Regions from separate parts of the Streptomyces sp. NPDC031265 genome, predicted to be linked through region 1. Evidence: riboswitches for the same ligand, from Rfam matches in the RefSeq annotation. Region 1 holds a riboswitch; the other holds the start of a gene.
The links. Region 1 has a riboswitch for glycine ahead of gcvP (aminomethyl-transferring glycine dehydrogenase). Riboswitches for the same ligand answer to the same signal wherever they lie in the genome.
Positions count from the first base shown of each region.

Region 2: linked by a shared signal. The riboswitch ahead of gcvT (glycine cleavage system aminomethyltransferase GcvT) and the one ahead of gcvP (aminomethyl-transferring glycine dehydrogenase) in region 1 are both predicted to bind glycine.

Region 1 is NZ_JBVIHM010000011.1:6,839-12,294, reverse strand. Features, by position in the region: gene gcvP (aminomethyl-transferring glycine dehydrogenase) at 1-1,226, opposite strand, end outside; glycine riboswitch at 1,421-1,518, opposite strand; gene ACZ499_RS18400 (PRC-barrel domain-containing protein) at 1,631-2,011, shown strand; gene ACZ499_RS18395 (DNA polymerase IV) at 1,924-3,426, opposite strand; gene ACZ499_RS18390 (MerR family transcriptional regulator) at 3,483-4,115, opposite strand; gene ACZ499_RS18385 (bifunctional nuclease family protein) at 4,300-4,773, opposite strand; gene ftsR (transcriptional regulator FtsR) at 4,827-5,456, opposite strand, start outside.
Region 2 is NZ_JBVIHM010000010.1:70,645-76,100, forward strand. Features, by position in the region: gene glyA (serine hydroxymethyltransferase) at 1-366, opposite strand, end outside; gene gcvH (glycine cleavage system protein GcvH) at 390-764, opposite strand; gene gcvT (glycine cleavage system aminomethyltransferase GcvT) at 834-1,946, opposite strand; glycine riboswitch at 2,090-2,212, opposite strand; gene ACZ499_RS17465 (AAA family ATPase) at 2,343-2,969, shown strand; gene ACZ499_RS17470 (enhanced serine sensitivity protein SseB) at 3,074-3,850, shown strand; gene ACZ499_RS17475 (enhanced serine sensitivity protein SseB C-terminal domain-containing protein) at 3,947-4,744, shown strand; gene ACZ499_RS17480 (ABC transporter permease) at 5,120-5,456, shown strand, end outside.

The DNA.
Region 1 (5,456 bases):
ACGGCGTCGGCGGCCTTGCCGGGGACCCGGACGGTCAGCGTGTCGAAGTACGAGCCGTGCACGACCTCCACACCGGCGGCGCGCAGCCCCTCGGCGAGGATCACCGCGTACCGGTGGGTGCGGCGGGCGATCTGCCGCAGGCCGTCCGGGCCGTGGTAGACCGCGTACATGCCCGCCATGACGGCGAGCAGGACCTGCGCCGTACAGATGTTGCTGGTGGCCTTCTCGCGGCGGATGTGCTGCTCGCGGGTCTGCAGCGCCAGGCGGTACGCCCGGTTGCCGTCCGCGTCGACGGAGACGCCGACCAGGCGGCCGGGCAGGCTGCGGGCGAACTTCTCCTGGACCGCCATGTAGCCGGCGTGCGGGCCGCCGAAGCCCATCGGGACGCCGAAGCGCTGGGTGGTGCCCACCGCGATGTCCGCGCCGAGCTCGCCGGGCGAGGCCAGCAGGGTCAGGGCGAGCAGGTCGGCGGCGACGGTGACGATCGCGCCCAGCTCGTGGGCCTCGTCGATGACCGGCTTGAGGTCGCGGACCTGGCCGGAGGCGCCCGGGTACTGGAGCAGCACACCGAAGACACCGCGCTCGGCCACCTCGGCCGGGATGCCGTGGCTCAGGTCGGCGACGACGACCTCGACACCGGTCGGCTCGGCGCGCGTCTCTATGACGGCGACGGTCTGCGGCAGCGTGTCCGCGTCGACGAGGAAGACCCCGCCCTTGACCTTGCCGACCCGGCGCGAGAGCGCGAGCGCCTCGGCGGCCGCGGTGCCCTCGTCGAGCAGCGAGGCGCCGGAGGTGGGCAGCCCCGTGAGGTCGGCGACGACGGTCTGGAAGTTGAGCAGCGCCTCCAGACGGCCCTGCGAGATCTCCGGCTGGTACGGCGTGTACGCGGTGTACCAGGCCGGGTTCTCCATGACGTTGCGCAGGATCACCGGCGGGGTGAACGTGCCGTAGTAGCCCAGGCCGATCATCGGGGCGAGGACCTTGTTGCGGTCGGCGAGGGTGCGCAGCTCGGCCAGGACCTCGGCCTCGGTGCGGGCGCCGGGCAGACCCAGCGCCTCGGCACTCTTGATCACGTCCGGCACGGCCGCGGCGGTCAGCTCGTCGAGCGAGCCGTAGCCGACCTGCGCGAGCATCTTCGCCTGGGCCTCGGCGTCCGGCCCGATGTGACGCTGCTCGAAGGGAATGCCACGCTCTAGCTCGGTGAGCGGCATGCGGTTGGCGGTCATTACGGAGGCCTCCTGGTCTGCACGACCTGCGAGGGGCACCACGGCGCGGGTACCCGGACGGCCTCCCCCTCTGTCATCTCAACCTGAGAGTTTCACCGGGGCGCGTGGGGGCGTCCCGGCTTTCACCGTCGGTGAGGAAGGGGCGCGCGCACGGGCGTATGCCCGCGCGTCCCCGTCCTGCTTTCCAGAGTGACCTCGTCCGCGCGGTACGTGGGCCTGAGAGATTCCGGGGAGGATTTGCTCCTTCGGCGCCTCCGGACTTCTTTCCGGAGGACTCTCCCGCGCGGGGTCAGCAGCCATCGCCAGGGTACCAGCGCGTTCAGGCCCTGATCCTTCGAGTGGCCGATGCCCGCGATGTGCACTTTCGTAGTGCTTACGAGCAGTTGCGACCAGTTGGAGGGACCGTGCAGACCGATATCGATCCGCGCAGCCTGATCGGCCGCAAGGCGTTCGACCGCAACGGCAACAAGATCGGCACGGTGGACGAGGTCTACCTCGATGACGCCACCGGAGTGCCCGAGTGGGCCGCCGTACGCACCGGCCTGTTCAGCCGGGACGCCTTCGTCCCGCTGGAGCCCAGCACCCTCGTCGACGAGGCGCTGCACATCCCCTACGACCGGGCGCTGATCAAGGACGCTCCCGACTTCGGCGTCGGCCGCCACCTCTCCCCCGAACAGGAGCTGCAGCTCTACCACCACTACGGTCTGGACATCGCCGCCCCCGATCCGCTCCCCGGCCCCGACCGGGACTTCGGACGGCTCGCGGGCGAGGAGGACGACACCTGACCCTCCACGTCACCCGCCTCCCCGGCCCCGGCCCCGGCCTCCGTCTCTGTCTCCGTCTCCCCGGGCCCGGCCACCAGCGGCAGCGGCTCGGACGGCTCCAGGTCGGGGTCGTCCACCCGGAACGTCCGCACCCGTCCGGGTGCGGTCGCCGTGGGCGTCTCGAACCGGACGGTCACCCGCCCCACCCCGCTGCCCTGCACCCAGCCGGGGCCGAACTCGCGGTGGCACACATCGTGCCCGGCCACCCAGCGCCGCTCGGCCGGATCCGCCGCCTCCGCCTGCTCGGGGGCGGTGGCCGGAGCCGACTCCTCCTCGGCGGCCTCCTCCCCTGCCTCCCGCTCACCGGCCGCCTGGGCGAAGAGGTCCTCCTGCGTGAAGTCCGCGAGGCCGCTGACCCCGACCCCGAGGAGGCGCACGCCACCCGTCGTGTCCACGGAGTCGAGCAGACGGCCGGCCGCCTCGCGCACCACCGCGGGGTCGTCCGTGGGCCCCCTGAGCGTCTCCGACCGGGTCAGCGTCGAGAAGTCGTACCTGCGGACCTTCAGGACGATCGTGCGGCCCGAGTGCCCGGACGCCCGCAGGCGCTGCACACACCGGTCGGCGAGCCGCCCCACCTCGTTCATCACCCGCACCCGGTCGTGCAGATCCACGTCGAAGGTGTCCTCGACCGACACCGATTTGGTGTCCCGCTCGGCCACCACCGGCCGGTCGTCGAGCCCGAGCGCCATCCGGTGCAGCGACGCCCCGTGCGCCTTGCCGAGCAGCCGTACGAGCTCGTCCTCGCCCGCCTCGGCCAGATCCGCGACCGTGGTCATCCCGGCCCTGCGCAGATGCTCCCCGGTCGCGGGCCCCACACCCGGCAGCGTCCTGACCGTCATCGGGGCGAGCAGCGCCCGCTCGGTGCCGGGCTCTATGAGCACCAGCCCGTCGGGCTTGGCCTCCTCCGAGGCGATCTTCGCCAGCATCTTGGACCCGGCGAGCCCCACCGACCCCGTCAGACCCGTCACCGCCCGGATGTCCTCCCGCAGCCGCTGACCGGCCTCACGGGCCGACTGCGCGTCCCACGCGACTCCCCCGGCCTCCAGGTCCACGAAGGCCTCGTCGAGGCTCAGGGGCTCCACCAGAGGCGACAGCCGCCCCAGCAACTCCATCACCTGTTCGCTGATCGAGCGGTAGAAGCCGAAGCGCGGCACCAGATACGCGCCATTGGGACAGAGCCGTCTCGCCTGGGCCATCGGCATCGCGGAACGCGCACCGAAGCGCCGTGCCTCGTACGACGCGGTGGCCACCACACCGCGCGGTCCGAGGCCGCCCACGATCACGGGTTTTCCGCGCAGGCTGGGCTTCGACGCCTGCTCTGCGGCGGCGAAGAAGGCATCCATGTCCAGATGCAGAATGGTCGGCGCGGCTCTCACATCACCGATGCTGCCTCACGCCACTGACAATCGGCCCCCGGCAGCCCCGCGGCCCCTCAGACCGCGCGGTTGCGGCGCCGGGCGAGCTCGTCGGCGGGGTTCTGCCCGACCAGCGTCTCGCCGGTGTCGACCCGCTCTCCGTGCAGCTGGGACAGGGCCGCCTCGACGTCGCGCCACACCACGCCGACCGCGATGCCGAAGACACCCTGGCCGCCCTGGAGCAGGTCCACGACCTCGTCGGGCGAGGAGCACTCGTAGACGGTGGCCCCGTCGCTCATCAGCGTCATCCGCTCCAGATCGCGGAAACCGCGCTCGCGCAGGTGCTGGACGGCGGTGCGGATGTTCTGGAGGGCGACCCCGGTGTCCAGGAACCGCTTGACGATCTTGAGGACGACGACGTCCTTGAAGCTGTAGAGCCGTTGGGTGCCCGATCCGTACGCCGGACGCACACTGGGCTCGACCAGGCCGGTACGCGCCCAGTAGTCGAGCTGCCGGTAGGTGATCCCCGCCGCCGCGCACGCCGTCGGCCCCCGGTATCCGACGGTGTCGGTGCCGGTGTCCTCCGCCGCACTGTCGTGAGGGGGGTACCCACTGCTAGAGCTCGGCCGAGAGCCTGGGGGCGGGTACGGCCCGCTCTCCCCCGGACGTCCGGGGGCCTCCCCTGCCGTACTGTCGCCGCTGCTTCTCACGCCGACCCTCCGTCCTAGAACTGCCCTCACGACGGTAGGCAGTCACTCGGGGTGCGTCAACGATCGCCACACTCGGCACGCCGAGTGATAATCACCCTGAGAGTGGTTTCGCGTACCCCTCTTCGGGGAAAGGCTACTCGAATGCGCCGGAGCCGCCCGGTGTTCAGGGCCCCGGCGCAGCGGCTCACTGACTGTTGGTGCCGAAGTCCTCGGGCGAGATCTGGTCGAGGAACTCGCGGAACTTCTCCACCTCGTCCTCCTGCTCGTCCGGGATCGCGATCCCCGCGTCGTCGAGCACCCCGTCACTGCCGTAGATCGGCGTTCCGGTGCGCAGGGCGAGCGCTATGGCGTCGGACGGACGCGCGCTCACCTCGACACCACTGGCGAAGACCAGCTCCGCGTAGAAGACACCTTCCCGCAGGTCCGTGATGCGGACCTCGGTCAGCTCCTGGCCCACGGCCTCCAGCACGTCCTTGAAAAGGTCGTGCGTCAGCGGCCGCGCCGGAGCCATCCCCTGCTGGGCGAAGGCGATCGCGGTCGCCTCCCCTGGACCGATCCAGATGGGGAGGTACCGATCGCCTCCCACTTCACGCAGGAGCACGATCGGTTGGTTGGAGGGCATTTCCACCCGGACACCCACGACGTCGAGCTCGTTCACACAGCAACCCTAGGACGTGCCCGGCAGGTTTGGGTAGTCGGGGACCCCCTGGCTCAGTGCAGCCGGACCCCGAGAGCGGTCTGGACCAGGGCGGCGTGGAGCCGCACGGACAGCGCCGCCAGCTCCCTGACGGTCGCCTCCGCATGCGCCCTGGTCTGCGGGTTGCGGTGCAGCCGCAGGGGTGCGACCACCTGTTCGACCAGACCGGCCTCGCGGTCGGCCGCCGCCTTCATGGCGCGAAGATGCCGCGGTTCCAGACCGAATCGGCCCAGGTCCGCCACGAGACGCGCCACGTTCACCGACTCGGCGTCGTAGCCGCCCTCGGGACCGGCCTTGAGCAGCCCGTAGGACTCCCACTCGGTCAACTCCGCCTCGGTGACCTCGGCGGCCACCAAAAGCTCCGTACGCCCCACACGGGAGGCCGTGCGGCGCTCCGGGTCCCCTTCGGCCCCGCCGTCCGGGAGATCGCCCGCGCCGCCCGGAGCGGGCATCACGGGCTGCTCTCCCCGGCTCAGTGCGTCGAGGTGCTCACGGATGACCTTCAGCGGCAGATAGTGGTCCCGCTGCATCCGCAGCACCTGGGCGAGCCGCTCCACGTCCTCGGGGCTGAACTTGCGGTACCCCGACGGCGTGCGCCGGGGCTCCACCAGGCCTTCGGACTCCAGGAAGCGGATCTTGGAGAT
Region 2 (5,456 bases), on a different contig from region 1:
GGCCAGGTTCAGGCCCATGATCGTGTCGCCCGGCTTGAGCAGCGCGAACATCGCGGCCGCGTTCGCCTGCGCGCCCGAGTGCGGCTGCACGTTGGCGTGCTCGGCGCCGAAGAGCGCCTTGATGCGGTCGATCGCGATCTGCTCGACCACGTCGACGTGCTCGCAGCCGCCGTAGTAGCGGCGCCCCGGGTAGCCCTCGGCGTACTTGTTGGTGAGGACCGAGCCCTGGGCCTCCATGACCGCGACCGGAGCGAAGTTCTCCGAGGCGATCATTTCGAGGGTGGACTGCTGACGGTGGAGCTCGGCGTCGACGGCGGCGGCGACGTCCGGGTCCAGCTCATGGAGGGACTGGTTCAGAAGCGACATCAGAAGATCCCTGGAGTGGTAGGTCAGCTGGCGAAGTCGGTGTACTCGTCGGCGGAGAGCAGGTCGCCCGGCTCGTCCGTGACGCGCACCTTGAACAGCCAGCCGCCCTCGAACGGGGCGGAGTTCACCAGCGACGGGTCGTCGACGACGTCCTGGTTGGCGGCGACGACCTCGCCCGTGACCGGGGAGTAGAGGTCGCTGACCGACTTGGTCGACTCCAGCTCGCCGCAGGTCTCGCCCGCGGTCACCGTGTCACCGACCTCCGGGAGCTGGACGAACACCACGTCACCGAGCGCGTTGGCCGCGTGCTCCGTGATGCCGACCGTCGAGACGCCGTCCTCGGCGCCCGACAGCCACTCGTGCTCCTTGCTGTAGCGCAGCTGCTGGGGGTTGCTCATGGCCTGAATTCTCCTGTACGAGGGGGAGTGGTGGTGAACAGATGAGTCGTGCGGTGCGTGTGCGAGGGGTCACTTCTGGCGCTTGTAGAACGGCAGCGCCACGACCTCGTACGGCTCATGCGTACCGCGAATGTCGACGCCGACGCCGGAGGTGCCCGGTGCGGCGTGCGCGGCGTCCACGTACGCCATGGCGATCGGCTTGCCCAGCGTCGGCGACGGGGCGCCCGAGGTGACCTCGCCGACCACCTCGCCGCCCGCCACCACGGAGAATCCGGCGCGCGGCACCCGGCGGCCCTCGGCGATCAGCCCGACCAGCTTGCGCGGGGCCTTGGCGGCGGCGCGCTCGGCGGCGGCCTCCAGGGCCTCGCGGCCCACGAAGTCGCCCTCCTTCTCGAACTTCACGACCCGGCCGAGCCCCGCGTCGAACGGGGTGAGCGCGGTGGTCAGCTCGTGCCCGTACAGCGGCATGCCCGCCTCCAGGCGCAGCGTGTCGCGGCAGGACAGACCGCACGGCACCAGGCCCGCGTCCTTGCCCGCGTCGGTGAGCGCGCGCCACAGCTGCTCGGCGTCGGCCGGGGCCACGAAGAGCTCGAAACCGTCCTCGCCGGTGTAGCCCGTACGGGCGATCAGCGCCGGGACACCGGCCACGGTGCCGGGCAGGCCCGCGTAGTACTTCAGGCCGTCCAGGTCGGCGTCGGTAAGCGACTTCAGGATGCCGGGGGACTCGGGGCCCTGGATGGCCAGCAGCGCGTACGCGTCGCGGTCGTCGCGGACCTCGGCGTCGAAGGCGGCCGCGCGCTCGGTGATCGCGTCCAGCACGACCTGGGCGTTGCCGGCGTTGGCGACGACCATGTACTCGTCCTCGCCGAGGCGGTAGACGATCAGGTCGTCGACGATGCCGCCGTCCTCCTGGCAGATCATCGTGTAGCGGGCGCGGCCCACGCCGATGGTGCTCATGTTGCCGACCAGCGCGTAGTCCAGCGCCTTGACGGCGTCCGGGCCGGTGACGGTGATCTCGCCCATGTGGGAGAGGTCGAAGAGACCGGCCCGGGTACGGACGGCGTTGTGCTCGTCGCGCTCGCTGCCGTACCGCAGCGGCATGTCCCAGCCGGCGAAGTCGGTCATGGTCGCGCCCAGCGAACGGTGAGTTGCGTCAAGGGCGGTGAGACGGGGATTGCTCATGAGGGTGTGGCTCCCAGGGCATGACGGCGAGGACGATCCTCCCCATCTGTCATCGGAACCTGAGAGGTTCGCCGGGAGACCCGGCTTGCACCTTGGGTGGAGCCGCTCCGTCTGAGAACGTGCGGCCCGCTTTTCAGATCTGCCTCATCCACGCGGTACGGGGCCTGAGAGATTCAAGGGAGGGACTTGCTCCTTCGGCGCCCCGCGATCCTCCCGGCCTTCTGGGGCCTTGGGGGAACTGCCGGGGACTCTCCCGCGTGGATTCAAGCGGCCGGTATGCAGTTTGGCGCGCACATCATTGCACGCCTCCCACGGGCATCACATCACCTGAGTCTCATTACCATCCTTTTACGCGCATGGGGAAAGGGTCGTCCGACCCGGCAGGGGGGAGCACCGATGACGGTTCACACGGCGGCGGCGCAGGCGGAGGCCCCGGTTCCGGCGGTACGGGACCTGCGCGGCCGGGACGGTCGCTCACCGCACACGCTCCGGTTCGCCGAGGGGGACGTGGTGGTGGTCTCCGGCCTGCCCGGCAGCGGCAAGACGACCCTGCTGCGCCGGGCCGTCACCGGCGTCGGCATCGACTCGCAGGACACCCGCCGCGCCTGGGAGGCCAGGATGGGCGGCGTGCCGTACGCGCTGTACCGCCCGGTGGTGCGGGTCGCCCACTTCCTGCGGATGCACCGGGCGCTGCGGTCGGGCGGGGGCCTGGCCGTCCACGACTGCGGCACCCACGCCTGGGTGCGCTGGTCGCTGGCGAAGGGTGCGGCGCGGGAAGGCCGCTCGCTGCACCTCGTGCTCCTCGACGTCACCCCGGAGACCGCCCTGGCGGGCCAGGTGGCCCGCGGCCGCAAGGTCTCCTCGTACGCCTTCGCCCGCCACGCGAGGGCGGTGCCCCGCCTGATAGCGGCGGTGGCGGAGGGCCGCCTGCCCCGGGGGGTCGCATCGGCGGTCCTGCTGGACAGGCCGGCGGCGGAAACGGTGATCCGGATCGCTTTCGGGGAGAGGGCCGCCCGCCGCTAAGGTTCAGATGGCGGGGACCCGCACCCCCTGATCTTCAGGGGCGAGGGGAACTGCGCGACCAGCCACGCACGGCCCGCAGTCGAACCGGGGGAGAAGGACGGCACATGGACTACCCGCAGCATGCGGTTCCGCACCCCCAGGGCGGCGGAGGCTGGCCGGGCAACGAGCTGGAGGAGGCACTGTCCGCCTCGCTCGGCGTCCCGGGCGCGGGCCCCCGCCTGATAGAGGTCCTGGGACGCAACCCCGTCTGGATCCCCCTCCCCAACGGCGGCAGCCGGGACAGCGCCGACCTCGACCTCCCCACCATGGAGATCGCCGGCTCCCCCTACGTCCCCGTCTACAGCTCCGAGCAGCAGTTCCTCCAGTGCGTCGGCCCGCACATGTCGTTCGCCGTCGCGCCCGCCGTGGAGTTCGCCCGCGGGCTGCCGCCGCAGCTGGGCATCGCGCTGAACCCGGAGGGCGCGGTCGGCGTACCGCTGCCGCCGCCCGCCGTGGCCGAGCTGTGCCGCACCGGGCGCACCGCCCTGGACGGGCCCGCCTCCGGCGCCCGGGTACGGCTCTTCGAGCCGGACTGGCAGGAGGACCCGGTCGACTTCCTGACCGCCGCGGCCGAGGAGTTCGACGCCACCGGCGTGGTGCGCACCGCCCGCCGCGCGCTCGCCTCCATCGAGGGCGACGACCCGACGCTCTTCATCGGCGTGGAGTTCTCCACCTGGGACGGGGCCGGGCGCAACGCCCCCATGGAGGCGCTGGGCCGCGCGCTGGGCCGGGCCCCGGTCGGCTGGCCGGTGAACCTGGTGCTGCTCGACGTGGCCCAGGACCCGGTGGGCGAGTGGATGCGGGAGCGCGTGCGCCCCTTCTACACGCGGGCCACCCCCTAGTCCTCCCGCATAAGCTGGTTTCATAATCCGTAGATCCCCACGGCCGCACGCCTGTGCACCGGCGGCGCGGGGGAACGAAGAGGGGCGGGACCCAGGGTGAGTGCGTCAGGCACCGCGGCGGCCGGGCAGGTCGAGCACATGCTGCGCCAGGTGACCCCCGGACGCTACGACGCGTACGAGGCGCTGCTGCACGCCCTCGCCGACCCCTCGTCCGGCCGGTTGTGGATGCTGCTCTGGCACGGCCGGCCCGGCGCCTCCGACGCGCAGTACGGGAACATGGAGGTCGACGGGGTGGCGTACGCACCCTGTGTGACCTCCGCGCAGGAGCTCTCCGCCAGTGGCTGGAACCGGGACCACGAGATGGTCACCGGCCGTGACGTCGCCCGCGCCCTCTACCCCGACCGGTACGGGATCTGGCTCAACCCGCACGCCCCCGGCGGCGGGGTCGGCATCCCCTGGCCGGATCTGCGCCGGATCGCCACCGGCCTCGACCGGATGCCCGCAGGCCCGCTGCGGATCACCGAACCGGCCGTGGAGATCCCGCAGTTCTACGCCCTGCTCACCCAGCACGCGCACCGCACCCCGGCCGTCCGGGCGCTGCGCCGCGCCTGGGTGCAGCCCGCGCTCGGCACGCCGTATCTGGCCATCGGCCTCGACCTCTACGACACCGGGCCGCAGTCCGTCGACGCGGTGCGCGCGATGATGCAGCAGGCCGTCTCCGCCGTGCCCGAGGGGCTGCCGGTCTCCACGGTCGCCCTGTCCGACGAGTACGACCCGGTCGGGATGTGGCTGCGCGCCAACGGGCGCCCCTTCTACGACCGCGAGGCGCACGCCGCCCCGGCAGCCCCCGCGGGCGGGTACGGATACCCCCCGGCGGCCCCGCGCGCATATTGACGTCACACGCGTCACCTACGCAACACGGATCAAATCCCTCCTCATCGGTCACGCCATGTCCCGGTTGCCCGGACTTCTTCACCCAATTCGGCAGCTCATAAAGGCAGTTGGGTGACATGACCGATCTGGTCGGTTAGTGCACGACTGATCCGCTCAGACGATCACGACGTCCGGATAACGGAAGACACCTGACCGCATCACGTTTAGGCAACCATTCACCGTCAGGTCTGGCGGGTGATCGCGAACGCGTTGAAGACTCCCGGCTAACAAGGGCCGGTTGGCCCGTCGCAGATCACCGCACCACCTGATGGAACAAGCCGCCACAGCGGCTGGTACGGGCCGGCCATCCGCCGGCCGGGAGGGGTCAGAGGCACTGTGACCGCACCGCTCGAGACCACCGGATCGGCTGCCGAGGTGCCGCCGGAGGCAGTACTCACGGGGGCCAAGCAGAGCCAGATCGAGGGCCGTTCGCTCGGACAGATCGCCTGGACGCGCTTCAAGCGCGACAAACTCGCGGTCGCCGGTGGCGTCGTCGTCGTCCTGCTCGTCCTGCTCGCCGTTCTTTCCAAGCCCATCCAGTGGGCGTTCGGGATGGACCCGAACGAGTTCCACCAGGACCTGATCGACCCGGCCCTGCTGGCACCCAAGGGAGCTTGGGGCGGCATGAGTTGGGAGCACCCACTGGGTGTCGACCCGCAGTACGGGCGCGACA